DNA from 3 places in the Rhizobium sp. BK538 genome. Region 3 is predicted to be linked to each of the others. Evidence: riboswitches for the same ligand, from Rfam matches in the RefSeq annotation. Region 3 holds a riboswitch; each other region holds the start of a gene.
What was found. A riboswitch is a leader RNA that binds a small molecule or an ion and turns the genes downstream of it on or off. The one in region 3 is predicted to bind thiamine pyrophosphate.

Region 1 (9,576 bases), on a different contig from region 3:
CGGTCCGCTGATCCCGACCAGCCAGCACTTCTGGTTCAACATCAGTCGCGCGCCGATGGATGATCCGAAGGTTCGTCAGGCTCTGATCATGGCGATCGATCGCGACGGTCTCTTCAAGGCTTCCTATCCGGATGGCCCACACAAGAAGGCCGATCAGATCCTGAATTCCGTGCCCGGCGCCGACAATTCCGGCTTCGAGCCCTATCCTTACGATCCCGCAGCCGCCAAGAAGCTGCTTGCGGAATCGACCTACGGTGGTCCCGAGCGCCTGCCGAAGATTCTCTTCGTCGGCATTTCCGCACCGGCAATCCAGGCAGCAGCTCAGTTCATTGCCGAGCAGTGGCGCCAGAACCTCGGCATAACGGCCGTCGACATGAAGCCGCAGCAGGACTCCTATGCCGGTCCGGACCAGAATGCGGTCCAGATCTTCCGTGATGACGTCGGCACCCGCGTTCCCGATGCCGTTTCCTACCTTGCCGGCTGCATCGCCTCGACCTCGTCGAACGCACAAAACAAGCTTGGCGGATACAAGAACGACAAGGTTGATGCGGCGCTCGCCGAAGCTGCGACGAAGGCCGTTGACGATCCGCAGCGCATCAAGCTCGCACAGGATGCCCAGAAGGCATTCCGCGAGGATTGGGCCTTCATTCCGTGGTACTCTCAGGCGATGTCGCGCTGGGCCACCAAGGAGGTCAAGGGCATGGACAAGAACCTCGACTGGCAGGTCGTGGCGCCCTGGGATATTTCGATCGGCTAAGCCGGCACGAATTCTGAAATAGATAGCCCTCGGGCATACTAGCAACCGCGCGAAGACCGCAAGGCCTTCGCGCAAGTTTCAAGAAGACATCGCATGTCCGCGTTGATGCGGAACGTGTCTGCCAACCGGTGGGAGGTAACCTTGTTACGCTACGTGCTGACCCGGTTTGCCATCTGGATTCCGTCCGTTCTGATCGTGATGCTGGCCGTCTACGCGCTGGCCTTCTACGGCGCCGGCGATCCGATTAAGTTGATCTTTCTGCGCGCGCCCGGCGATGTCGCCTATAATCCGCAGCGCATCGAAGCCATCCGCGAAAGTGCTGGTCTGAACAGGCCCTTCATCGAGCAGTTCGGCCTCTACGTCTGGAACCTGTTGCATGGCCAGTTCGGCAATTCATTAATCTCGGGCCGCTCAGTCTGGGCCATGGTTTCGGCTGCGGCCCCTGTCTCCTTCAAGCTGGCACTCTGTTCCATCATCCTGACGACGATCGTTGCCATTCCGCTTGGCATGATCGCTGCGATGAACCAGAACAGCCGGCTCGACTATGCAATCCTCGGCTCGGCTCTGTTCTTGTGGGCGATCCCGGCCTACGTTGCCGGTCCGCTGCTCATGGTCGGTCTCATCGTTCTCCTGCCGGGCGCCAGCGTGCCCTATGGATGGGGCGGCATCTTCGACATGCGCATCCTGCTGCCGCTCGTCGTGCTTTCCTTCCAGCCGATCGCGCTGATCGTGCGCCAGACGCGCGCCGCCGTCATCGAGGTGCTGTCTGAGGATTTCGTCCGCACCGCCCGCGCTAAGGGCGTGCCCGAAATCGTCGTGGCGCTGCGCCATATCCTGCGTCCGGTGCTGACGCCCGTCGTGACACAACTCGGCCTGATCATGATCACGATCGTCAACGGCGCAATCTTCGTAGAGCTGGTCTTCGGTCTGCCCGGCCTCGGTCGCCTGACCGTGCAGGCGCTGACCAATTCGGACTACCCCGTCATTCTGGCGATCACGCTCATCGGATCTTTCCTGGTGATGATATCGAACCTTCTCGTCGACGTTCTCTATCCGCTGCTTGATCCGCGTGCCAACGATGCAAGAAGGAGCCGCTGACCATGTCCGCCGTCCCTCTCTCTCCCGCCGCAACCCAGGAAGAAGCACCTGTCAGCCTCTGGCGTGACGCCTGGTATCGCCTGAAGCGCAATAAGCTCGCCGTCTTCGGCCTGGCCGTCGTCGCGATCCTCGCCTTTACCGCGATCTTCGGCCCCTACCTCACGCCCTACGACTATCTGAGCCAGGATCTCCAGTCCCGAAATGCCGTTCCGTCGCTGCAGCATCTCTTCGGCACCGACGATCTCGGCCGTGATGTGTTCAGCCGCGTCGTCTTCGGCACCCGTACGGCCTTCCTGGTCGCGGTCATCGTCACCGTCATCGCGGTTCTCGTCGGCACGATCCTCGGCGCCATCGCCGGCTTCTTCGGCAATCCGTTCGACCGCGTCATCATGTGGCTCACCGACATGACCATGTCCGTGCCGAACCTGCTCCTCGTCGTCGTCATCAATGCATCATTGAAATCACCGATCACAAAGTGGATGGAGGCGCAGTATCTGGTGACGCTCAATCCCTTCTATCGCCAGACCATCTGGGTCGATTTCATGCTGGTCTTCGGCTCGATGGCGCTGATCTCCTGGCCGCCCTATGCGCGCCTCGTTCGCGCCCAGGTACTGTCGATCCGCAGCCGGCCTTATATCACCGCAGCCCAGGCGCTCGGCCTTTCGAACTGGATCATCATGAAGCGCTATGTCGTTCCGAATGCGCTCGGTCCGTTGATCGTTTCCGTCAGCGCCGGTCTCGGCACCGCTATGGTCCTGGAAAGCGCCTTCAGCTTCCTCGGCGTAGGCGTCAATCCACCGACCCCAAGCTGGGGTAACATGATCTCCGACGGCTTGCGTGTCTGGCAGCATTATCCGCATCTTCTGGCCGCACCGGCAGCCGTTCTCGGCCTTGCCTCTGTCGCCTTCAGCTTCCTCGGCGATGGCCTCAACGACGCACTCAATCCGCGGGGAGCTAAGTGATGAGCACCACCCGATCCAATGAAAAACTGCTGGATGTTCGCGGCCTGACGGTCGAGATCGATGGAAGAAATGGCCCGGCGGTCGTGGTCGATGGCATCGACCTTCACGTCAACAGAGGTGAAACCCTCGGCGTCGTCGGCGAATCCGGCTGCGGCAAGAGCCTGACCATGCTGAGCCTGATGCGGCTGCTGCCGAACAAGATCAAGGTGACCAAGGGTTCTGCGAGCTTCGACGGCAATGACTTGCAGAAGATGTCAAACAAGGAACTGCGCAAGGTGCGCGGCGGCGATATCGGCTTCGTCTTCCAGGATCCGATGACCTCGCTCAACCCGGTCATGCACATCGGCGACCAGATCTGCGAGCCGTTGATCTATCACCGCGGGATGAGGAAGGCAGAGGCTCGCGTCCGCGCCGTCGAACTGCTGCGCCTCGTCGGCATTCCCGGCCCCGAAGAGCGGCTGCGGGCCTATCCGCACGAACTCTCCGGCGGCATGCGCCAGCGCGTGATGATCGCCATCGGCCTTGCCTGCAATCCGAAACTGCTGATTGCCGACGAACCGACGACCGCGCTCGACGTCACCATCCAGGCGCAGATCGTCGATCTGGTGAAGGACCTGCGCGCCAAACTCGGCATGTCGGTCGTCTGGATCACCCACGATCTGGCTTTGATTGCCGGCCTCGTCGATCGCGTTGCCGTGCTTTATGCCGGAACAGTGGTGGAAGACGCGCCGGTCGATGAACTCTACGCCCGACCGAGCCACCCCTACACGCGTGGTCTGCTAGCCTCGATTCCGAAGCTGTCGGATGCGCCGGCAAGCCGGCTCTCCTCGATCGGCGGCACGCCGCCGGAGCCGGGTCGTCGCCCGAAGGGCTGTCCGTTTGCGCCGCGCTGTCCGCTGGCGGAAGCGATTTGCCACGAGCGAGTACCGAAGCTCGAGCCGCTGGCGGGCGCCGGCAATCACCGGGCCGCCTGCTTCGTCGTCCAGAAAATGCAGGAGGCCGCGTGATGGGTGCCCAACCGCTGCTCAAGGTCGAAAACCTCGTCAAGCATTTCCACGTCAAGCTCGGCGCCTTCGGCGAGCGTGCTGCGACCGTCTATGCGCTCGACAACGTCAATCTCGACATCATGGAAGGCGAGACGCTGAGCCTCGTCGGCGAATCCGGCTGCGGCAAGTCGACGACCGGCTTTACCATCCTCAACCTTTACAAGGCGACCAGCGGCAAGGTCGTCTACAAGGGGCAGGATCTGGCGACGCTGGATGAGAAACAGATGCGGCCGTTCCGCCGCGACCTGCAGATTGTCTTTCAGGATCCCTATTCCACGCTCAACCCGCGTATGACGATCGGTGAGGCGATCGGTGAACCGATCCTCTTCCACAAGCTCTGCACCAAGGCGGAGCTGAAGGACAGGGTCGCCTCACTCCTGACCGACGTCGGCCTGCCCACGCGTTTCGCCCAGCGCTATCCGCACGAGCTTTCCGGCGGCCAGCGCCAGCGTGTCGTCATTGCCCGCGCGCTCGCCTGCCGGCCGAAGTTCATCGTCTGCGACGAGGCAATCTCGGCGCTCGACGTCTCGATCCAAGCGCAGATCATCAACCTGCTGCTCGATCTGCAAGAGAAGTATGGCCTGACCTACCTGTTCATCGCCCATGACCTGGCCGTCGTGCGCCATATCAGTACCCGTGTCGGCGTCATGTATCTCGGCCGCCTGGCGGAGCTCGCGACGCGCGAGGAGCTGTTCGAAAACCCGCTGCACCCCTACACCAAGGCTCTGCTCTCCGCCGTTCCCGAAACCGATCCGGAACTGGAACGCACGCGCAAGCGCCAGATCCTGCAAGGCGACGTGCCGAGCCCGCTCAATCCGCCGAGCGGCTGTCGCTTCCATTCGCGGTGCCCAATCGCCATGGACGTGTGCAGCAAGGTTGTGCCGGAATGGAAGGAAGCCAAGCCTGGCCATCTTGTCGCCTGCCACGCTGTCAACGCAGGACAGACCGCATGATGCTAAAGGTCGCGATCATCGCTGACGATTTGACCGGCGCGCTCGACACGGGAACCCCCTTCTTCGACGCCGGACTTTCCGTCGCTGTCGCGATCGACGTCGGGGCCATATCGGAAACGCTTGCGACCGATTGCGAGGTCGTGGTGGTCAACACGGCTTCAAGAGCTCTCCCGGAGGAGGAAGCGGCAAGGAAGGTCAGCGCTGCGGCGAAGGCCCTTCTTGCCGCCTCACCTCAAATCGTTCTGAAAAAGATCGACTCCCGGCTTAAGGGGAATGTTGCGGCAGAAAGCGAAGCTTTGACTGCCGTCTTCGGTCACGGGGCAATCGTGGTGGCACCAGCCATTCCCGATCAAGAGCGTTTGACCCGCAACGGTCACGTCGTCGGTCGTGGTGTCGACAAGCCGCTACCGATTGTCGAACTTTTCGAGGCAAATAACGGCCAAGTGATCGTCCGCGATGCTGAAACGCACAGCGATCTCGACCGGGTGGTTGGCGCTTACGACTGGAAGACGACCCTTGCCGTCGGCGCCCGCGGTATCGGAGCTGCACTTGCCCGCAAGATCGGCCAACCGAACAGGGCAAGCAAACCTTTTGCCGCATCGAGCCGGACTGTCTTCGCTTTCGGCTCCCGCGATCCGATCACGACAGAGCAGATGACCAAGTTGCAAGTTTCCGGCGCTTTGACGTCAACCATCGATGCGCCCATGGGAGCGTTGACGTACGAGGAACGATTTGGCCTACCAATACTTTTGCGGTGCACGGGCGAAATCACCGGCGAAGCTGCAGCAGTTGCCGACCGCTTCGCGAAAGGCGTAAAATCGGTCATAGAGATGATGCGCCCGGAAATGCTGGTGGTCGGCGGCGGCGATACGGCGTTGGCAGTGTTTCACGCACTCGGAATTCGAGTCCTGAGGCCACAGGGCGAAATCGAGGCGGGTATTCCCTGGTTTGACGTCGTAACGTCAGATGGCCTGCGTTTCCGATGCGCGGTTAAGTCCGGGGGCTTCGGTAGTTCTGATAGTTTGGTAAGACTGATTGCACAGAATCAGGCGGCATAAGACAATGCCGGCGGGGAGAATGAAAGTGGACGAAGCAAACGGTGTATCGGCGAATGCGCAAGCGGCGCCTGCGGCTAAGCCGGAGCGCGGCAAGGCCGTCAAGCTGGTCGATCGGGTCTTCGACCAATTGCAGGAGCGTATTCGCTCGGGAAACTATCCGCCAGATTCACGCCTGCCTGGTGAGCACGAGCTTGCATCGATGCTTGGTGTCTCGCGCCCCATCGTGCGCGACGCGTTGGCACGGTTGCGCGATCAGGGGATCGTCTATGCCAGGCAAGGAGCCGGTACCTTTGTCAGCGCCCACGGCTCACCAACGGCGCAGCTTTCCTATTCGCCGGTCAAGACGATCGCCGACATCCAGCGCTGCTATGAGTTTCGCCTGACGATCGAGCCCGCGGCCGCCTACTTTGCCGCCAAGCGCCGTGACGAGGCGGCGATTCAGAAGATTGCCGCAGCGCTAGCCGATCTGCGTGAGGCAACCAGCCACCAGCTTCATCGCACCGACGCCGACTTCACGTTCCATCGTGCGGTCACGGAAGCTGCCAACAATCACTACTACACGGCCTCGATCGATGCCCTGAAGGCGCATATCGCGGTCGGCATGCACCTTCACGGCCTATCGCTCCTTGGTCCGCGTCAAGGCCTTGAGCAAGTCTATGAGGAGCACAACAAGATTTACCTCGCTATCGTCGAAGGCCGCGCGGAAGATGCGCGGGCGCTGATGAAGGCGCATCTCGAGGGGTCGCAGAACCGCCTCTTCGAAGGCCGTGCGCTGGACCTTTCGATGTAGGCTGCGGCAGTCGGCTTGACAGCTCGGCTGCTCTGGCTCTAACCTTTTCACATTCACCAGGGGGGTCCCGGCAGGGGGCTGAGATACTGCTATCGTGCGCAGTGACCCGTTGAACCTGATCCAGTTCATACTGGCGTAGGGACGGTGCAAGCGCTCGAAGGCATTGGATTCTCGCGTGGAATCCGTGTCGGCGTCTTTTCATCATTCCGGCTGAGGACTGGGTCTCCAAACCTAAAACTTGGAGCCTCAACCATGAATATTGCCGCAAAGAACATCACCCCGGCCGTTACGACAGGCCCATTGCCGGCCTCTCGGAAAATCTACATTCCGGGGGAAATTCACGCCGACATCCGCGTGCCGATGCGCGAAATCAGCGTCCACCCGACATCAGGGGAACCGCCGGTCACGGTCTATGATTCCTCAGGCATCTATACGGTCGAAGGTGCTGACATCAGCATCGAGCAAGGGCTTCCGGAACCGCGTCGCAATTGGGTCCTCGCTCGCGGCGATGTCGAAGCCTATCAGGGCCGCCAGGTGCGCCCTGAGGATAACGGCTTTGCCAGTGGCGAACGGCTGACGCCGGAATTTCCTGCCAAGCGCCAGCCGCTCCGCGCAAAGGACGGCAAGGCCGTCACCCAGCTCGCCTATGCCCGCGCCGGCATCATCACGCCCGAGATGGAGTTCATCGCGATCCGCGAAAATCTCGGCCGCAAGGCACAGGCGGAAGCCATCACGCGCGATGGCGAGAGCTTCGGCGCTCGGATTCCGGATTACGTCACCCCGGAATTCATCCGGCAGGAAGTGGCTGCCGGTCGTGCGATCATTCCCGCCAACATCAATCACCCCGAATCCGAACCGATGATCATCGGCCGGAACTTTCTGGTGAAGATCAACGCCAATATCGGCAACTCCGCCGTCACCTCTTCCATGGCCGAAGAGGTCGAGAAGATGGTCTGGGCGGCACGCTGGGGCGCCGATACCGTCATGGATCTTTCCACCGGCCGCAACATCCACAACATTCGCGAATGGATCATTCGCAACTCTCCACTGCCGATCGGCACCGTTCCCCTCTATCAGGCACTGGAGAAGGTCGAGGGCATTGCCGAGAACCTGACCTGGGAAGTCTATCGAGACACCCTCATCGAACAGGCGGAGCAGGGCGTCGACTACTTCACGATCCATGCCGGGGTGCGGCTTCACTACATCCCGCTGACCGTCAACCGCGTCACCGGCATCGTCTCGCGTGGCGGCTCGATCATGGCCAAGTGGTGTCTTCATCACCACCGCGAGAGCTTCCTCTATGAGCACTTCGAGGAAATCTGCGACATCTGCCGCGCCTATGACGTCTCGTTCTCGCTCGGCGACGGCCTGCGTCCGGGTTCAATTGCCGATGCCAACGACGCCGCGCAATTCGCCGAACTGGAAACCCTCGGCGAACTGACGAAGATCGCCTGGGCTAAGGACTGCCAGGTGATGATCGAAGGCCCCGGCCACGTGCCGATGCACAAGATCAAGGAAAACATGGATAAGCAGCTCGCCGTTTGCGGCGAAGCACCGTTTTATACGCTGGGGCCGCTGACCACCGACATCGCACCGGGCTACGATCACATCACCTCCGGCATCGGTGCTGCTATGATCGGCTGGTTCGGGACGGCGATGCTCTGCTACGTCACCCCGAAGGAGCACCTGGGTCTCCCCGACCGCAACGACGTCAAAACCGGTGTCATCACCTACAAGATCGCCGCTCATGCCGCCGATCTCGCCAAGGGACACCCGGCAGCTCAATTGCGCGACGACGCACTGTCGCGCGCCCGCTTCGAATTCCGCTGGGAGGATCAGTTCAACCTGTCGCTGGATCCCGAGACAGCCCGCAGCTTCCACGACGAGACACTGCCGAAGGAAGCGCACAAGGTGGCGCACTTCTGCTCCATGTGCGGCCCGAAGTTCTGCTCGATGCGGATCTCGCACGACATCCGCGCCGAGGCGCAGAAGGAAGGGCTCGACGCCATGGCGGCGAAATACCGCGAGGGCGGCGATCTCTATATGCCGATCGACGCCACCCAAGGGTCGCGTGACTGAGATGCATGTCCTAGTCAAAGGGGCCGGCGTTGCCGGCCTCGCGGTCGCGCACGAACTCAGTCTTCGTGGTGTCGACGTCACCGTTGCGGATCCAAGCTCTAGCCAAGCAGCCTCCTGGCTCGCGGGCGGCATGCTCGCGCCCTGGTGTGAGCGTGAAAGCGGGGACGAAGCCGTCTTGCTGCGCGGCCGCGATGCCATCGACCGGTGGGACACGATGCTGTCGGGCGAGGTACACCGAAACGGAACGCTGGTCGTTGCTCCCGCGCGCGACCAAAGCGAACTCGATCGGTTTGCCGGTCGCACCAGCGGCCATGAATGGTTGGGCGAAGAGCAAATCGCCGCGTTGGAGCCGGCTTTTGCCGGGCGCTTCAGGCGGGCCCTGTTCTTCGCGTTGGAAGGACATCTCGATCCAAGGCGCGTGTTGGGTCTGCTGCGAGAAAAGCTCCTCGCCCGGCGTGTCGCATTCATCGAGCAAGTCACCGAACATACCGACTACGACGACATCGTGGACTGCACGGGCGCAGCACGAATCGGGCAAACGAGCGGACTTCGCGGCGTTCGCGGCGAAATGCTCTATCTGGAAACCCGCGAAGTTACCCTCGCCAGACCCGTTCGCCTGCTGCATCCCCGCTTCCCCGTTTATGTCGTTCCGCGTGGAGATGGCCTCTTCATGGTGGGCGCCACCATGATCGAGACGGAGTTCGGCGGTCCGATCTCGGCGCGTTCGATGATGGAGCTGCTGAACGCCGCCTATGCAGTGCATCCCGCCTTCGCGGACGCTGCCGTCGTCGAAACCGGCGTCGGCATCCGCCCGGCATTTGCCGACAATTTTC
Region 2 (9,576 bases), on a different contig from region 3:
GCGGCCATCGAATCCAAGAACCGCGCAGCCGCATAAGGATCGTAGCCCGCTTCACCGAGCATGCGCACGCCGATCACGTCCGCCTGCAGTTCCTGTTGCCGCGAAAAAGCAGCCAATCGGAGCTTGCCGCGTGCCAGGGCCTGCTTTCCGGCAATATCGCTGGACAGCACCTCGGCCACGACGCGGCTGGCGATGACCTCAGCTTCCTCGCGCTTCTGCCGTTCGATGCCATGATTTGCTGTGACATGGCCCATCTCATGCGAGAGGACCGCAGCGACCTCGGAAGCGTCGTTGGCAAGCGCCAGCAAGCCGCGCGTTACATAGAGATAGCCGCCGGGCAGTGCAAAGGCGTTGATGGCCGGCGAGTTCAGGATAGTGATGCGATAGGACTGGCTGGGATTCTCGGAAACAGCCGTCAGTGCGCCCGCGATGCGGGCAACTAGGCGTTCGGTCTTTGCATCGTTGTACTCACCGCCATAGCTCGCAACGATACGTGGATGCTCACGGGCGCCCATGGCAGCGCGCGGATCGTTCTTCTGCACTTCATCGACGATCTGCGGACTGGAGGACGGTGCAACGCTCGGCTGGTAGGATTGTTCAAGGATGGACTGGCAGCCGTACAGCGCCACGCTCGTTGCACACACGAACGACACTCGTCGCGCCAGACGGCACGCAGACGAGAGCACATCACTGGAAGGCGCGGGGAATTTCCACGTCGTCATGCTGTCCAGTCTGGCTCTCCAAGTCATCTTGCTTGTCGGCCGGTCCGCTTCCGCGACCCGGTCGGTCTCATGGTGATTCAACAGGCGTCCGTCCCCGCTCTTGCACTGCACAATCGGGGACACAAGTCTTTGCTGTAACTGATTTCCGCATCGGTTGCATAGCGAGACTCTGACTAAATGTGGCGCCGTTGTATTTTAGCAAGCCTAACGTGCTTTGGAGTTTCCTCGGTCGCCTCAAATTATGGCGAAAGTGCCGTTGCGACCGCCAGATTCGTCAACTATGGAGAAATTGCGTCAATCCAGCGTGATCCTCGTGGCCCAGAAACTCATCAATCGGAGCCGCCACGACGATCCTGCCGTCCTCGATAAAAAGGCCGAAATCTGCGATGCGTTTGACTTCATCCGGATCATGAGAAACGACGACGACGGTATTGCCGGTCTCGCGATGCATATCGAGCAGCAGCGCTGCCATTCCAATTCGCAAGCCGGGGTCAAGTGCCGCGAATGGCTCGTCAAGTAGGAGCACCGGACGATTGCGAACAAGCGCGCGCGCGAAGGCCACCCGTTGTCGCTCCCCGCCGGATAGCGTCCCCGGCATTCTCCGCTCGAAACCGGCGAGCCCCACCTTTTCAAGCGAAGACGTGATCGATCGGCGATCGGCAGTCGAGAGTTTCATCGCTGGCTCAATACCCAGGCCAATGTTGGTGAAAATATCGAGATGCGCAAACAGATTGTTGTCCTGAAAGATGAGGGAGACGGGTCGTCGCGCAGGGTACTCGTCGGTCACATCTTTTCCCGCGATCAGAACGCGCCCTTGGGCAGCCGTGTCGAAGCCGGCGAGCAAATTCAGGAAGGTCGACTTGCCGGCTCCGGACGCACCCGTCACGGCAATCACGGCGCCGGCGGGAAGACGGCAATCGAAGTGAAAGTCTTGCGTGCCAAGTTGGAGGCCGACATCGTGCACTTCGATCGCGAACTGAGGATCACCCATGGACAGCCACCTCCCGGCGCGCGGGGCCCATAGTGCCGGCGATCGTGAGCAGCAGGCAGACGATGCCAAGGATCAATGCCAGCCCATCCGCATCGTTCGTCCGATAGCTACCCATGCGGCTATAGACGAGCCAAGGCAACGTGACGAAACTGTCCGAGCCGAACAGCGCGACGGCGCCGAGATCGCCGAGCGACAGCGCCATTGCAAACGAAAATGCCGTGAGCACCGGCTTGAACAGGGCTGGCATATCGATCAGACGTAGTTGCACCCAACCCATGATACCGAGGCTCGCCGCAAGTTTTTGTGTGCGGCGCTTATGAACGATGAACGCCGGCTCGAGGACACGCATCACAAAGGGCAAAGACATCAAGGCGTTGATGGCGACAATCAGCAGCGGAGCGACGGCGCTCACGTCGCCGAAACCTCTCAGCGCAAGGAACCAGCCCGTCGCAAGGACGATCGGCGGCACGAGCAACACCAATGACGACGCGCCACCCATGGCGGCAAAGAACGCTCCTGCGCCCGTAGCCCCGGAGCGCCGGAGAAGCGCCGCCCGGCGCGCACTCACCAACGTCATCGAGATCAGCAAGGCGAGGATGGCCGCAGAGATCGAAATGGCAAGGCTGGTTGCAGCCGACTGCCAGAAGATGCGTTCGCGCAGGAGCTTCATGAGATCAGACCGAAGGCCAGCCAGAAGCACCGACATCAAAGGTAGACCGAGGAACAGGGCGGCGAGCAGTAGGACGCCGCCATCCGCAAGCCGTGCACCCGGCAACCCGCCATCCGGCCGCCTGAGAGCCTTGCCGGCCGTCATCCCCTCATCCCCAGGCGCAGGAAGAAACGACAGCGCCCCAAGGATCACCGATGTAAGGACAATTTGCAGTAGGGAAAGAACGACGGCCCGGCCAGGGTCGAAATCAAAACGCAGCGATTGATAGATGGCAACCTCGACGGTCGTCGCGGCTGGCCCACCACCCAGCGTCAGCACCAGCGTGAAACTCGTGGCGCACAGCATGAAGATCAGACCGGCGATACCGGGAATGACCGAACGCAGAACCGGCCATTCAATGAAGCGGAAAATCGAGCCAGGCCGCATGCCGAGACCACTCGCCATCAACCAGTATTCCGCTGGCACGCGCTCTAATGCCGCCAGCATCAAGCGGCAAGCCAGCGGCATGTTAAAGAAGATATGCGCCAACAGGATCCCGGAAAGCCCGTAGATGCTGATCGGTTCCGCCATGCCGAGCTTGAGCAGCAGCGCGTTCATAAGGCCCTGCCGCCCCCAGATACCGACCAACCCGAGCGCCCCGATCAGAACAGGCAGGCCCATCGGCACAGCCATCAGCCGAATGATCCACATGCGTCCGGGGAAATGCTGCTGGCGCGCCAAGGCCTGAGCGACGGGAATCGCAAAAGCGATCGATAGCAGCGTCGAGAGCAAGGCCTGCAGCAAGGTGAAACGCAGGACCCGCAGGATGTACGGTTCAAGCACCGCCGCCAGAATGGACGAAGCACCGCTCGAGAGAAGCAAGGCGAAGACCGCAAGGCCGACGAAAACGGCAATGCCGGCAAGGCTTAGCGCCCCGCCCAACATCACCCGCCGCATCTCCGCCTTGGTCAAAAGCATCAATTCATGCTCATGGCAGCCAGCCACTCATCGATCCAGGCTTTGCGGTTCTCCGCGACTTCCTCCGAGCTCATCAGAAAGGTCTTTGACGGATTCACGAGCTTGCCGAACGCATCGGGCAGCGGTTGCGACGTCGCCGAAACCGGCATCATCCAGTTGTTGGTCGGAATGGTATCCTGGAAGCCCGGCGTCACCATGAATTTCAGGAAATCGCGCGCAAGCTCTTTGTCCGGCGCATTCTTAAGCAGGCCCGCCACTTCGATCTGTATGTAGTGGCCCTCTGAGAATGCAGCCGCCTGATAGCGGTCCGTATTTTCCGCAACCATGTGGTAGGCAGGCGAGGTCGTGTAGGAGAACACCATCGGCGCCTCACCCTTGGTGAAAAGTCCATAAGCCTCGGACCAGCCGGGCGTTACCGTCAACACCCGCTTTTTGAGTTTTGCCCAAGCCTCAGGCGCCTTATCGCCGTAGACGGACTTTACCCACAGCAAGAGACCGAGCCCGGGTGTCGAGGTGCGCGGGTCCTCAATGACGATCTTTTGCGAAGGGTCTCCTTCGACCAGATCCTTCATGCTCTGCGGCGGATTTTTGATCGTCCGGGTGTCGTAGATGACGGCGAAGTGGCCATAATCATAGGGCACGAATACATCGTCCTTGTAGTCCCCGGGCACTTTGAGTGCACTGACGTCGACACCACTCGCATCGAACAGGCCGGTTGCCTTCGCTTCCGTGGTCAGGTTCGTGTCCAGGCCGAGCACGACATCTGCCTTCGTACCAGTGCCTTCGAGCTTGAGGCGCGACAACAGCGCCACGCCATCAGCCACACTGACGAAATTGACGCTGCAGCCGCAGGTCTTCTCGAATGCTTCCTTGACCTTCGGCCCCGGACCCCATTCCGATGTGAAGCTCTCATAGGTGTATACGGTGAGCGTCTTGTCTGCCGCCCGTGCGCCTGGGCCGGCAAGGCCGACAGTCGCGACAAAGGCCGTGGCAAACAGCAAACAGCTTGTGAATTTGAACATGGCACCTCTCCTCTGGTTTGCTTGAAGGGGAAAAGGGCGGTGCCAGATGTCACGCGTCTAATCCCTCCGCCGGTGTTAGCCGGATCAGGTTCCGCGGGTTGGCTTTCAGCCTCTCAGCCGCGCACCGAATGGGCACGGGCACCCCGTTAGAGCGTTTGCAGATGTATCGCCACGCTTGGTGTCTTGCAAGTGGCGGCCTTAGCCCGCCACTGGCATTTATTCCGCTGCTTCGGTGCTGGCTGCCGGCCGCACCTCGGCCGCGCGCGGCAGCTGCGTCGGTTTCAGCATCAAGGCGGCGCAAAGGCCAATGAGCGCGATCGCGCAGGACGCCATGAAAAGCGGTGTGAACGCATTGGCATAGGCGTCGGCCACCGCCTGACGTGTCGACTCCGGCAAAGCCACCAGCATTTTCGGCGTCAGCTGCTCGATGTCAGTTACGCCGGGAATGGACAGTCCCGTCTTGCCGAGCTGTGAGCCAACGATCGCGCCGTAAATCGAGATAGCAATCGATGCGCCGCCCATGCGCGACAGCGTCACCGATCCCGTTGCGGCGCCGACGTCGCGCGCTGGAGCCGCATTCTGAACGCCGATGACCGGCACCTGTTGCGCAAGGCCGACGCCGAAGCCGTGGAGGGCCATCACTGCTCCGATCAGCAGGACCGGCGTTCCCGCATGAACCTGAGTGAGCAGCACGAATGCGATGGCACTGCAGGTCAGGCTTGCTACGGCAAACGGCTTGTAGCGCCCGGTGATGGAGATGATACGGCCCGCAGAAAGCGACCCGCAAACGATGCCGCCGGTCAAAAGAATGAAGAACGCGCCGGCCGCCGAGGGTGAAAGACCAGTCGTCGTCTGCAGGAACAGCGCGAAATAATTGACCATGCCGATGCCGATCGCGCCGCTCATGATCGACATAACAAGCAACAGGCTGAACGTGGAATTGCGGAACAGCGACAGCGGAACAATTGGCTCGGCGGCGCGGCGCTCGACGCGAATCCATCCGATGACTGCAGCAACGCCGAGTGCCATGATGACAAGGTTCTGCGGGGCCACCAGCGAACCGAAGAGCTGAGCGCCATCGGCAGCCAGCACGAAGCTCGCCGTCGTCCAGGCGAGCAGCAAGGCTCCGGCATAGTCGATCTTCGGACGGCGGTTCGGCTTCCGGTAAGGCAGCATGAGCACCAGACCGACAAGCACGACGAAGCCAATCGGAACGTTGACGAGGAAGATCGACCGCCAGCCGAAGAGATCGCTCATCGCACCACCGAGGACAGGCCCGATCGCACCGGATGCCATCAGCACAAGGCTGGAATAGCTTTGGTACCGCGCACGTTCGCGAGGCTCGAACAGGTCGGCGTTAACGGCGAAGATCGATACCATGATGCCGCCTCCGCCAAGCCCCTGCAACACGCGGGCTGCAATCAGCGTGTTCATGGATATGGCCAGTCCGCAGACGGCGGAGCCGATGGTGAAAATCATGATCGCGGCCATCATCACATACTTGCGGCCGAAGAGATCGCCGAGCTTGCCGTAAAGCGGCATCACCGCGCTCACGGCGAGCAGATAGGCCGAGCCGACCCAGCTGAATCGCTCGAGGTGGCCGAACTCACCGACGATTGTCGGCAGAGCCGTTGCGACGATCTGGTTGTCGAGTGTCGCCATGAACATGGCTGCCATTAGAAAAAGGAAGAGGATGAACCGCCGACGATGATCCGTCACAAGCGGCGCCGCGGCAATTTGGGTGTCCATGAAGCGTCGTTCCAGGTGATGCGTTGACTACGTTATGTGCTATTAGCATATAATTGTCAATGTCATGTTATTGACTTTGGCATATTCTCAATTGAGATGGGGCATGCTATATTTCCGGAATGAAAGAGAGCTTGATGAACCTGATCGACCCAGACGCTGCGACCGACGACCCAGGTATTCTGCGTATTGGCCAAAGCATGACCCGCATGCGCCTGATGACCGGGCGCCGACTGATCGGACGGCTCGCCATCCAGAGTGTGGCGCCCGGCCTTGAGCTGTCGCACCTTGACGTACTGGATGCCGTGCGGCGCGCACAAGAGGCCGGTGAAGTAACAGTCGGGACGATCGCCGAGATGATGCGGATCGATCCGTCGCGCGCAAGCCGCGTCGTCGCGGATATGGTCGGACGTAATATTCTGCGGCGAAAGGCATCCCAGACCGATGCGCGGCGGATCATCGTCGTGATGACGCCACTCGGACAGCGGCTGTTGTCGGAGATACGCGCGCAGAAGCTCGCATTCGTTTCCGAGGTGGTCAAAGACTGGAAACCGGAAGAGATCGAGGCATTCGGAGAACTGTTCGAAAAGTTCATTTCCGGCTACGAGGACATCTTTCAGGCGCGCATCAAGGATGTCCCTGACGAAGCCTGAGCAGCGGCCCTTTCCCTTCCCCCCTGCTTTGCGCTATGGGCAATGCGCATGAGCCAATCCACCTTTACCATTCTGCTTGGCGGCGAGTTGCAGATAACCGATCGCTTGCGTCACGCCATCTCGGGCAGCCGTTTCATTGCCGCCGACGGGGGAATGCGTCATGCGGCTGCGCTCGGCGCCGTTCCGGAGCTCTGGGTCGGTGATTTTGATTCGACGCCCGCTGACCTCGAGGGTGCTTTTCCTGATGTGCCGAAGCAACCCTATCCCGCTACAAAGGCTTCCACCGATGGCGAGATTGCGGTCTCGGAAGCGATCGCGCGTGGGGCGAAGCGTCTTGTCCTTGCAGGCGCCCTTGCGGGCGAGCGCTCCGATCATGCCATTCAGCACCTGCTCTATGCCGTCAGCCTTGCAGAACAGGGCTATGACGTACTTCTAACGTCAGGCAGCGAGGAGGCCGTGCCACTGATTGCCGGCGCAACCGAGCTGGACCTGCCGCCTGACAGCCTCTTTTCGGTTGCCGGTTTCAGCGAACTGCGCGGCCTGACGATCGAAAACGCGCGCTACCCGCTCGCCGATTTCCATTTGCCCTTCGGCTCGTCGCGTACCATTTCCAATGTCGCGAACGGCAAGGTGCGCCTTTCGCTCGAGAGCGGCCGCGCCATTGTGCTCGCCCGCCCCTGTGATCTTTCCGGAGTCTGATCTTTGGCGCCTCCCATTCTGAAACTCGATGACATCTTTCTCAGCTTCGGTGGCACACCATTGCTTGCCGGCGCCGCCCTGCAAGTGGAGCCCGGAGACAAGATCTGTCTCGTCGGTCGCAACGGCTCCGGGAAGTCGACACTGCTGAAAATCTCCGCCGGCCTCGTCGAAGCGCAGTCGGGTGAGGTCTTCCGTCACCCGTCCTCGACCGTCCGCTATCTGGAACAGGCCCCTGATTTCGCGGGCTTCAGTACCGTGCAGGCCTACGCCGAGGCTGGACTTGGTCCTGGTGACGACCACTACCGCGTGACTTATCTCCTCTCGCATCTCGGGCTGACCGGCGAGGAAGACCCCAAAAACCTCTCAGGCGGCGAAGCGCGCCGCGCCGCGCTCGCGCGTGTGCTTGCACCGGAGCCCGATATCCTGCTCCTCGACGAGCCTACCAACCATCTCGATCTGCCGACCATCGAGTGGCTGGAAGGAGAACTGCAGAAGAGCCGCAGTGCGCTCGTCCTGATTTCCCACGACCGGCGCTTCCTCGAGAAGGTCTCGACCGCAACCGTCTGGCTGGACCGCGGCACCTCGCGCCGGCTCGACAGGGGCTTTGCGCATTTCGAAGCCTGGCGCGACCAGGTGCTGGAAGCGGAAGAGCTCGAACAGCATAAGCTCGGCAAGGCGATCGAGCGCGAAGAACACTGGCTGCGTTACGGCGTCACGGCACGACGCAAGCGCAACATGCGCCGCCTCGGCGAGCTGCAAACCATGCGTTCGCAATATCGCGGCCACAAAGGCCCGCAGGGCACCGTGCAGGCAACAGTTTCCGACGCGCAGGAATCCGGCAAGCTCGTCATCGAAGCCGACAAGATCACGAAGACTTTCGGCGACCGGCCGATCGTCGCTCCCTTCTCCATTCGCGTGCATCGCGGTGATTGCATCGGCCTCGTCGGCCCGAACGGTGCCGGCAAGACAACGCTCCTGAAGATGTTGACCGGACAGCTCGCGCCGGACAGCGGCACGATCAAGCTCGGAACCAATCTGGAAATCGCGACGCTGGATCAGAAGCGCGAAGACCTCAATCCGGACGAAACGCTCGCCCATTACCTGACGGATGGCCGCGGTGAGAACTTGCTCGTCAACGGTGAACAGAGGCACGTGACGGGTTACATGAAGGAGTTCCTGTTCCAGCCTGAACAGGCGCGCACGCCGATCAGGAACCTTTCTGGCGGCGAGCGCGCGCGGCTCATGCTGGCCCGCATTATGTCGCGTCCGGCAAACCTGTTGATCCTCGACGAACCGACCAACGATCTGGATATAGAGACATTGGATCTGCTGCAGGAAATCGTTGCGGGCTTCCCCGGCACCGTCATCCTCGTCAGCCACGACCGCGACTTCCTCGACCGCACTGTGACGTCGACGATTGCGCCGGCCGTCCCGGATGCGCCTGACGGGCGCTGGATCGAATATGCGGGCGGCTATTCGGATATGCTTGCGCAGCGAAAGGGCGCCGTCGAGGAGCGGAGGAAGGCCGAAAAGGCGGCGGAACGATCGAAGCAGCAGGAAGCAGCAGATTCCGCCGAGACGGCGAAAGGAAAGGGCAAGCTTTCCTACAAGCAGAAGTTCGCGCTCGAACATCTCCCGAAGGAAATGGCCAAGGCCGAAACCGAGATCGCCAAACGCGAGGAGCGGATGGCGGACCCCGGCTTGTTCACCAAGGACCCCACCACATTCAACCGTCTGGCGGCCGAGATGGAGAAGCTCCGGGACAGTCTGACGAAAATGGAAGAGGAATGGCTGGAGCTTGAGATGCTGCGGGAGGAATTGGAGGGCTGAGGCACCCCTCGCGCCCGCTCAATCCGACCTGTCTCTGCCGCGCGAACTGGCTTTCACGTTTCATTGATTCGTCAGCGTTCGACCGGCAGGACTAAGCTGCGCCCCGTATCCGCAGCTTGCACGACGGCAAGGAAAGCAGACTATGCCACACAATCTTAAAGCATCTACCGCGCTCGTCTGGGCCGCGGGTTTCCTCGTTATTGCGTCGCACGGCGCGCTTGCCCAGGAAGCGCAGCGCGTGCGTGGCGCGATTGAAAGCCTGAGTGGCAACACGTTGGTGGTCAAA
Region 3 (9,576 bases):
CCTCGACGAACAGCTTGCGGAACCAGACCGAGCGGCCGTCGGCGTGATCAACGCGTCGGTAGAGCATCGTAACCGGGTCTGCGGGGAGCTCGATTGGCGGGGCCGAGACTTCAAGGCCGTGCAACTGTGCCATGCAGCGGGCGATCGACTCCGGAATGGTCGCGATCGCCGGCATTGCCCTCAGGGCTGGCGGCAACGCCGAAAAGCGAGGCACGGTGGCGACGACCTGACGGCTTAGACCGACCTTCGCAAGAACTGTGTCGATATTCGTTGCCGTATTGCCTTCAAAGGACACGGTGACATGCGCGGCATTGACGAAGTCTTCCAGCGTCAAGGGTGCCTTTCGCTTCATTTGCACGGGGTCGTAGACGCAGACCGAACACTGACTGAAGAGCGGTTGCCTAACATGCCAGGATGCCGGATCCTCGTGAACCGCAACGCTGAAATCATAAGCGCCGTCGTCGAGCATGCGGGCGGAATCATGCTTGTCCGCAGCGACACCGATCAGCCGTGCGCCCGGTGAGAGTTCACGCAGGCGCGCGACGAGCGGCCCGAAGAAAGCCGATTCCAGATTGTCGCACATGCCGATCTTGAACTCGCCCTGCCAGCTCTTGGGATCGAAGGCATCAGGCGGCCGGATCGCGCGCTCGATCCCCGACAAGGCATCCTCGATCGCAGGCGCAATGGCAAGGGCACGCGCCGTCGGTTGCAGGCCTCGCCCTACCCGCACGAACAGTTCGTCATCAAGTGTCTCTCGCAGCCGCTTCAAAGCGGCCGACAGGCCCGGCTGACCGAGGAGAAGCCGCTCGGCCGCACGAGAGACATTGCGCTCCTGCATCAATACCGAGAAGGCCAGCAGGAGATTGAGGTCTATCTTTCGGAGGATCGCATCATTCATCATTCTCAGTAATACCTGGCATGGTTACTATCAATTTGCAATAGGTTCAGTAGGTGTACATTTTCTCGTTCCCTGACGCTCAATCTTCCTCCCATGGCGTCGGCAGAAAGGAACGATCATTCATGACCAACTCCCGTTCTCCAGGTACAGCGAGCGTAGCATTGCTGCTGCTCTGCGCTGCCAACTTTCTCGATGCAATGGACGTATCCACGATTGGCGTCGCGCTTCCGGCGATCCAGGCCGAGCTCGGCATGAAAGCGACATCCCTCCAATGGGCGGTCAGCGCCTACGTGCTTGGCTATGGCGGGTTCCTGCTGCTGGGCGGGCGCGTCGCGGACGTCTTCGGCCACCGTCGCGTCTTCCTCTGGTCGCTCGGCATATTCGCTGCCGCCAGTATTGCGGGCGGTTTTGTCGATAGCGGCCCGACTTTGATTGCCGCTCGCTTGATAAAGGGCATTGCCGCGGCGTTCACAGCACCGGCTGCCCTTGCCCTGCTCCTGTCGGTGTTCGGCGAAGGGGCAGCCCGTGCGAAAGCGCTTGGCGTCTTTGCCTCTACCGGCGCGACCGGCTTCGTCCTCGGCATGGTGCTCGGTGGGGCCGCGACCGTTTTCAGCTGGCGGGCAACGCTTGTCATGGGCGCGCCTGTCGCCGTCATCGCGCTGGCGATTGCTCCCTTCGTCCTGCCAGCGGATCAACGTCGCAGCGGGCCGCGTGCGACGTTCGACTGGGCAGGCGCAATGACGATCACGCCTGGACTTTTGCTTTTCGTCTTTGGCATTACCAATGCTGCGGCCGAGGGCTGGCAGGCAGTGCCAACCTGGGGAGCACTGGTGGCGGCCACCGCTTTGATCGGTCTCTTCCTCATCGTCGAATCTCGCCATTCTGATCCGATGGTACCGCTTGCGATATTCCGGCGGGCAAAGCTTTCCCACGCCAATGCCATTGCCGCGCTGTTCCAGGGCGTCTATGTCGGCTTCCAGTTTATCGCGACCCTCTACTATCAGACCGTGGTCGGCTGGTCGGCCTTTGCGACCGGCTTCTCCTTTGCCTTCGGCGGCGTCTGCGTCATGTTCCTGGCGCCACGTTTTGCCACGATCGCGCAAAATCGCGGTACGACCGGGCTGATGACACTCGGCGTAGCGCTGCAGGCCATAAGCTATATCTTCTGGATCCTGAGTGTCGGCCACATCAACCCCATCTTGCTGGTTGCGCTGTCGCAGATCCCGCTCGGTGTGGGTTATGCCATGACCTACCCCTCCGTGCAGGTTGCCGCCCTCTCCGACGTTGGCGAAGACCAATCCGGGCTTGCATCCGGGCTGTTGTTCGCGTCCTTCCAGATTGGTGGCGGTATCGTCCTTGCGGCAGCTTCGGCGATCTTCGGTGCGGCCTCCGGTTTTGGCTGGGATCCGTATTTTGCCGGCATCACATTTGTCGCCGTCCTCTCGGTCCTCGTCACACTTGCTGCGGCACTCGGCCCGAGATCGTCTCTTATCGACCGGAGCATCTATCAGGCAGCGGAATAGTCCCTGACCACGTCGCACGCGACGTCGCCGGGTTCTTGCCCGGCGGTGTCCATTTTATGGATGACAGATGCGTGCTTCTCTGCCACAACAAGCCAATGAGAGACAGGGGCGCCCTCCTGATGGTGGGCTGAGAAGCACCCTTTGAACCTGAACCGGATAATGCCGGCGGAGGGAGTCGCTCGGGACTTCCAGCTTCCCGCGCAAGTCCTCGCGCCTTTCCTCCCCGATTGAAAGGCGCACCATGCCAGACCAAACCTCACCGGGAACGTTGCTGAGCCACTTGCGCGCGCGACCGCCACTCGTCCATTGCATTACCAACTTCGTTGCCATGAACATCGCGGCCAATGTGCTCCTGGCGGCTGGTGCTTCTCCCGCCATGGTGCATGCGCAAGAAGAGGCTGGCGAATTTGCCGCGATCGCTGGCGCGCTGACAATCAATATCGGTACACTTTCGTCAGGCTGGCTGCGCGGCATGGAGACGGCCGCCATCGCGGCCGGTCAGTCTGGAAAACCATGGGTTCTCGATCCGGTCGCCCATTATGCCACGGGGTTTCGTCGTGCTGCTGTGGACCGGCTGCTGGAGCTCGGCCCCGCCGTCATTCGCGGCAATGCCTCCGAAATCATCGCGCTTGCCGGCGGCGCAAGCCGTGGCCAGGGCGTGGACAGCCGCGACGGTGTCGAGCAGGCCGAGGAATCCGCACGCCTGCTCGCAAGGGTGCACGGAGCGACCGTCGCAGTGACCGGCGTTGTTGATTTCGTCACCAACGGCGAACGGGCGGCGCGCATCGAGGGGGGCTCGGCGTTGATGCCTCAGGTGACCGCGCTTGGGTGTTCGCTGACCTGCCTTGTGGGCGCCTTCGTGGCGGTTCGGCCCGACGCACCCTTCGAGGCAACGGTTGCGGCACTCGCGACCTTTGCTGTTGCCGGTGAAACGGCGGCCAGCAAGGCGGACGGCCCGGGCTCGTTTTCCTGGCGGTTCCTCGACGCGCTTGCAGGGCTCGACGCCTCACTTCTCGATCGCCACGCACGGCTGCGCTGTGCATGAAGAACATCGATCTTTCACTTTACCTCGTCCTCGATCCCGACCTTTGCGCCCGCCTAGGCATGGTGGAGACGGCGCGGGCGGCAGTCGCGGGCGGAGCGACGGTCGTGCAACTGCGCAACAAGCAAGCGGATACGGCCCGGATGATCGAGACCGGGCGGGCGCTCAAGGCGGCTTTCTTTGGCACCAGTGCGCGGCTCATCGTCAACGATGACGTCGAGGCCGCGGTCGCAATTGGTGCCGACGGTCTTCACATTGGGCAACAGGACATGGATGCACCCACTGCCCGCGCACGGATTGGGCACGACATGATCCTTGGGCTCTCGGTCGAGACCGAGGCGCTGGCCGCGGCGGTCGATCCGGCAATCGTGGATTATGCCGGCATCGGCCCGGTGTTTGCGACGCCGACAAAGGCGGACCACAAACAGCCGATTGGTTTTGCCGGGCTCGCGCGTCTGGTGCGGATCTGTCGCGTTCCCGCCGTCGCGATCGGCGGCTTGAAGGCGGATCATGTCGGAGCTGTCTTCGCGGCCGGCGCTGACGGTCTTGCGGTCGTCTCCGCGATCTGCGGCACCCCTGACCCAGAGGCTGCCACCCGCGACATCGCTGAAAACATTCGAAAGGTTCACGGATGATCCGCAACGTTCTTTCCATCGCCGGCTCCGATCCCTCGGGCGGCGCCGGAATCCAGGCCGATTTGAAGGCGTTCTCTGCCCGTGGCGTCTACGGCATGGCAGTTTTAACCGCGCTGACCGCGCAAAACAGCCAGGGTGTTTCCGGTGTCCATCTGGTTCCTGCCGCTTTCGTTGCCGACCAGATCAAGGCGGTCTTTGCCGATGTGCGCGTTGACGCGATCAAAATCGGTATGATTGCGAACGCCGAAATCGCCGGCGCCGTCGCCGATGCAATCGAACCGCACAAAGGTATACCGATCGTGCTTGATCCGGTGATGGTCGCCAAGGGTGGCGCCTCCCTCCTTGATCTGTCGGCGGTCGAAGTCCTTACTCGGCGCCTGCTGCCGCTTGCGACGCTGCTGACCCCCAACCTGCCCGAAGCTGCGGCACTCCTGCATGGACCTACGGCTGAGAGTCGTGCGGAAATGGCTGATCAGGCGCAAAGCCTGCGTGCATTGGGCCCGCAGGCCGTGTTGATCAAGGGTGGCCATCTGCCTGGGCAGGAGAGCCCTGATGTCCTGGCCACAGCCTCGAGGTTGAGCTGGTTCGAAGCGGCGCGGATACCAACGGCGAACACGCATGGCACCGGCTGCACGCTGTCAAGCGCGCTTGCCGCCGAACTTGCAAAGGGCGCCGCGCTGCTCAAGGCAGTGGCGGATGCAAAGGCCTACCTCGCCCAGGCCGTCGCGCAGGCAGACACGCTGACAGTCGGTTCCGGTCACGGACCGGTTCAGCATTTTCACGAGCTTTGGCCAACGCCACAGCTCGACCGACATTGAGGCACCCATCGAAACGCGGTGGCTATACCGCAGACCAACATTGCAGGCGTTGGCGGTGATGAGCAAGCTCCGCCGGCGGCGGGCCCGCCGCCCAGTTGAAGGGGATGAAAATGGCGACTGGAACCGTCGAGTTTCTGCCAAGCGGGGCCTCAGCGTCAGCCGATTTGGCACTCGTGGTCAGGAGGAGAATTCTTCCCGCACCATGGTGTCGAGATGTCCTGCAATCAAGCACCCACGCGGCGGGGGCGATTTCAGCGTGCGAAACATGAACGTACACGAACCGTTTTGCGATGGCCGTCGAGCATTGCTACGTTATAAGCTAGCCCTACATTCCGGAAGAGCCCTCTAGCGGTAGCCGATGCCTAGTCATCCCAAATCCTCGACCAAAAGTGGCAATGACCCAACCACGGCTGCCAATCGCCCGGCAAATTTGGAGTTCGCTGCCGACCACGTTGAGCCGCAGGCGCCTGCCTCGGACCCATCGGGAGGGCCCGGCTCATCCACCCAAGCCGCCTCCCCGGAACAGCCTCCCCGCTCCTTTGGTCAAAGCAGACAGGCGGCGCACAATCTACTGGGTGCGCTTCGCCATGATTTACAGGCAAGTTTCGCCTTCACAAGGGCAAGGGCCAAGACGGCCGTTTCCGACTTGAGAGCGAAGCTCACGGCATCAATGCCGCTGGACGCCCCATCAACTGTCCACGAACTTGGCAAGTGGTTCGCGGCTGCTCTGGTTAAAACGCGGGGCAGTGTTCGTGGCCTGCGTACAAGGCCCTTCGAAAATCGCCGGCATGCATCGCTTAAGGCGGGCTGGTGGAAGATCTCTATAGCATTGACCTGTCTTGCCGGCCTCCTCCTTGCGGGAAGTGTACTCGTGTGGGCGCTAAAGGACGTACCCTGGGGCGAGATCCGGGACGGAACATTGAAGCCCGTCGTGATACTGGAAACTGCTGACGGGGAACCGTTGGTAAGACAGGGGCCTTATCAGGGACCGTATGCGCAATACAACCAGTTTCCGCCACGTCTGATCGATGCCGTCCTCTCAATTGAGGATCGGCGGTTCATGGATCATTTCGGCATCGATGTCAGAGGAATCGGAAGGGCGCTCCTGCGAAACGTCGAAGCTGGTTCGGTGGTAGAAGGCGGCAGCACGATCACCCAACAGCTCATCAAGCTGCAATATCTCGACAGCGATCGAACAATAAAACGAAAGATACAGGAGGTCGTCATCGCCCTTTGGCTGGAGTGGAAGCTCGGCAAAAGGGAAATCCTGACGCGCTATCTCAACAGCGCCTATCTTGGGGCCGGCGCGACCGGCATGCCGGCTGCCGCGCGGATCTATTTCAATAAGGAAATCGGCGCCCTCAACCTGCCTGAATCGGCGATGTTGGCGGGATTGCTGCGGGCGCCGAGCCAGTGGAATCCCATCGACAATTACGAAGGCGCCCGGCAACGCGCCTTCGTCGTTCTCGACACGATGGTGTCCAATGGCAAGCTCACCGCATCGCAAGCAGAGGAAGTCAAGGCGAGCTTCGCCGAGCTGCATCCGACGACGCCGATACCGCGCTCCGGAAGCTGGTTTGCCGACTGGATTTCGCCGCAGGCAAGCGAAATCGCCGGTTCCTCGCCGGGTTCGACCACGGTGCGCACAACGCTGGTACCGCACCTACAGCAGATCGCCGAAAGGGTCGTGAGAACAGCCTTGGACGGGGAAGGAAAGGCTGCCAGAGCAAAGCAGGCAGCATTGGTTGCGATGACGCCGGACGGCGCGGTCGTTGCCATGGTCGGCGGGCGCGACTACAGGGCCAGCCAGTTCAACCGCGCCGTCACAGCGATGCGGCAGCCAGGCTCCACCTTCAAGCTGTTCGTCTACTACGCAGCCCTGAAGGCTGGGCTCACCTTGTCTGACCGGATTCTGGACGCGCCAATCGACATCAACGGCTGGTCGCCGGAAAATTCGGGCGGCAGCTATCGCGGCTGGGTAACGCTTGCCGAGGCCTTCGCCCGGTCGTTAAATGCCGCAACGGTGGCGCTTGCCGAAGAGGTCGGACTGGACAATGTGATTGCTGCCGCGCGAGAGCTCGGCATCAACGCGCCTCTTGCCAACACGCCGTCTCTGGCGCTCGGCACTTCCGAAGTAAACCTGCTTGACCTCACCAGCGCCTATGCGTCCGTCCATCTCGGCAGGGCGCCCGTCGAGCCCTGGGGGATCATCGACTTTCGGGCGGCCGGAGAGACGAAAACCTTTCGGGTTGGCTCACAAGCAAGGCCGAATGTCGACCTTTCGACCTACCAATCAGATCTCCTCGACCTCCTGCGGTTGGTGGTCGAGCGTGGCACTGGACGTGGAGCCGACCCTGGCACGTTTGCGGCCGGGAAGACCGGCACCAGCCAGAACAATCGCGATGCCTGGTTCGTCGGCTTCACGGAACCGTTGGTTGCCGGCGTATGGGTGGGCAATGACGACGATACGCCGATGAACGGGGTCACTGGGGGCGCCTTGCCAGCGCATATCTGGCGGGACTTCATGCGGGAGGCGATGACCGAACCTAGGCTGAATGGAGCGCCATCGACTGCAGCAGTGATCGAAGGCCAAGGCGCGCCGCAGTCCTGTAACATCACTGCCTGCGCTCGCAGCTATCGCTCGTTTCGGCCGTCGGACTGCACCTACCAGCCCTATTATGGCGGACGGCGGCTCTGCGAAAAGTGATCCTCGCTTCGGCGCACAGGCTCTGCCGCGATCTGACGCGGCGTCTTGTTGCCAAGCCTGCCGACCGGCTGGAGTGTTTCGCGGTACTGATGGTCCATGAAAGGTGTCGAAGGCGTGCACTGCGCTTTCAGGGCCCTATGGCTTGGCTTGTCCTCGAACCAGTTCCAGAAATTGATTCAGCCGGATGCCGTGACGCCTTGCAACGATGCTGACCGTCGCATCTGGCTCATACGTTTCCTGAACGACGGCAAGCTTCTCAGCAGTCGACCAGCGACGCCGCCGCTCTGGGCCGGGCAGGACGTCTCTCTTAGGATTGTGGCTGGTCATCATGGGCACATTACCTCGCTCACTTATTAAGTGGGAGATCATGTCCGGAGATTTATGGGGTCATTACACGTTCTGCAGTGCAGGCGCCGGTTCGTCGCAAGTGGTCATCATGCAGACCGCTCGACACCACTATTAACGACGTTGAAGAATTGTGACTCGACTCGTCCCTCACGCCAGTAGTTCAATTTGAAAACTGGGGTGTGAGGTTAGGTCGATGAGATACGAATGGGATGATGCCCGCGGGCGTCGGGCTTATGCGATCAAGGTCGTCTCGGTATTGTTGGCATCAGCCGTGACGGCCGGGGTTCCGACCTGGATTGTCGCCAGAGCCATGGGGTTTTGACAGACGGCGATAGCGCACTTGAAGCCGGTGCCTGCGGCCAAAAAGCCGGCCACAGGCGAACCACGTGCGCGACCGCCTCGCTCTTAACGCGATATTTGCAAGGCAAGACCACCTGCCGGCACCGTGGCTAAGGTGACTGCCAACACGGTGAGCCGAGTTGAACAAGACGATCCCGGTCCCCGCGCGCCACAACCGGTCACAATCGAGGCAATCAAACGGGTATACGAAGCACGAGGTGTCATTTTCTTCGATGAAGGGCCGCTCCCAACGGAGGAGCCGGTGTCCGCCTCGCAACGCAGTGCTATTTCGTCGCCTTGATTGGATTCGAGCGGATTTGAACATTTGAACTCCCGACCTCATGATTCTTGATCGGAGTAACGAGCCCATTTCATCAGGCACCAAGGTCGGTCAACGAGGTTGCCCAATCGCCGAACTGCCGGCATGCGGGCTTGTCCGGCCGTCTTAGTGTCATCCAGTAGGATTTGTCTTCGTTCGCCGGCCTGTCTGAGAGCAATATCAGACTTCCGCTTTGAATCTCCCGTTCAAACAATGCCACCGGGCATTGAGCTATGCCCTGACCGGCAAAAATTGCCGCGGCCAGCAGGTTGAAATCTTGATATATCGGACCTCGATCCGGAGAGAACGTTATCCTGCCGGCCGCTCGCATCCATTGCGTCCAAACCTCCATTGTTTCGTCATGAAGCAACTCGCCGGACTCGATCGTCGCAAAATCCACACTCTCCTTTGCCTTCTCGAAATAGCCCCTCGAACATGCGGGATATGTGATCCCGTGCATCAATCTGACGGTCACCTGACTGGCCGGTATATCAACGACACCTTTGTGAGCCTGGATGACGATGTCGGCTCCTTCAAGAGAGACCCCCGGAACGGCATAGACAAGATGCAGCCTGACGTTCGGACAAAGCCGTTGAAAGCCTTGCAGTTTTGGCACCAGCCACCACGAGGCGATGGATGGAATGACGGCAATCGTGAGATCAGGCCCTTCGTCCCTTTGGCGGATCTCAGCGCAAGTCTGAGCCAACTGCGCAAGCGCGTCGTCGACAGCACGTCCAAGCATGACGGCATCCTCGCCGGGCGATATGCCGCGACCATCCCGTTGAAACAGGGATCGTCCGAACCAGCCTTCAAGAGCCTTTATGTGGTGACTGACCGCGGAATGGGAGACGTTGAGTTCTTTCGCCGCCTTCGTGACACTTTGCAGCCTTGCGACAGATGCCAACGCGCGAAGGGCGACAAATGGCGGAATTCGGGACGCATTCACT

Region 1: another riboswitch for thiamine pyrophosphate. It lies ahead of thiC (phosphomethylpyrimidine synthase ThiC); the one in region 3 lies ahead of thiM (hydroxyethylthiazole kinase).
Region 2: another riboswitch for thiamine pyrophosphate. It lies ahead of thiB (thiamine ABC transporter substrate binding subunit); the one in region 3 lies ahead of thiM (hydroxyethylthiazole kinase).

What each region holds. Positions count from the first base shown of each region.
Region 1 is NZ_JACIFT010000007.1:147,206-156,781, forward strand. Features, by position in the region: gene FHX09_RS10705 (ABC transporter substrate-binding protein) at 1-757, shown strand, start outside; gene FHX09_RS10710 (ABC transporter permease) at 899-1,855, shown strand; gene FHX09_RS10715 (ABC transporter permease) at 1,858-2,817, shown strand; gene FHX09_RS10720 (ABC transporter ATP-binding protein) at 2,817-3,824, shown strand; gene FHX09_RS10725 (oligopeptide/dipeptide ABC transporter ATP-binding protein) at 3,824-4,816, shown strand; gene FHX09_RS10730 (four-carbon acid sugar kinase family protein) at 4,813-5,874, shown strand; gene FHX09_RS10735 (FadR/GntR family transcriptional regulator) at 5,900-6,664, shown strand; TPP riboswitch at 6,713-6,824, shown strand; gene thiC (phosphomethylpyrimidine synthase ThiC) at 6,917-8,743, shown strand; gene thiO (glycine oxidase ThiO) at 8,745-9,576, shown strand, end outside.
Region 2 is NZ_JACIFT010000007.1:187,534-197,109, forward strand. Features, by position in the region: gene FHX09_RS10890 (M48 family metalloprotease) at 1-749, opposite strand, end outside; gene FHX09_RS10895 (ATP-binding cassette domain-containing protein) at 997-1,713, opposite strand; gene thiP (thiamine/thiamine pyrophosphate ABC transporter permease ThiP) at 1,706-3,340, opposite strand; gene thiB (thiamine ABC transporter substrate binding subunit) at 3,340-4,362, opposite strand; TPP riboswitch at 4,407-4,518, opposite strand; gene FHX09_RS10910 (MDR family MFS transporter) at 4,579-6,111, opposite strand; gene FHX09_RS10915 (MarR family transcriptional regulator) at 6,246-6,761, shown strand; gene FHX09_RS10920 (thiamine diphosphokinase) at 6,810-7,460, shown strand; gene FHX09_RS10925 (ABC-F family ATP-binding cassette domain-containing protein) at 7,464-9,290, shown strand; gene FHX09_RS10930 (DUF5666 domain-containing protein) at 9,433-9,576, shown strand, end outside.
Region 3 is NZ_JACIFT010000009.1:157,116-166,691, reverse strand. Features, by position in the region: gene FHX09_RS13380 (LysR family transcriptional regulator) at 1-901, opposite strand, end outside; gene FHX09_RS13375 (MFS transporter) at 1,021-2,421, shown strand; TPP riboswitch at 2,516-2,612, shown strand; gene thiM (hydroxyethylthiazole kinase) at 2,663-3,466, shown strand; gene thiE (thiamine phosphate synthase) at 3,463-4,098, shown strand; gene thiD (bifunctional hydroxymethylpyrimidine kinase/phosphomethylpyrimidine kinase) at 4,095-4,916, shown strand; gene FHX09_RS13355 (PBP1A family penicillin-binding protein) at 5,275-7,623, shown strand; gene FHX09_RS13350 (transposase) at 7,759-7,950, opposite strand; gene FHX09_RS30335 (hypothetical protein) at 8,165-8,293, shown strand; gene FHX09_RS13345 (LysR substrate-binding domain-containing protein) at 8,685-9,371, opposite strand.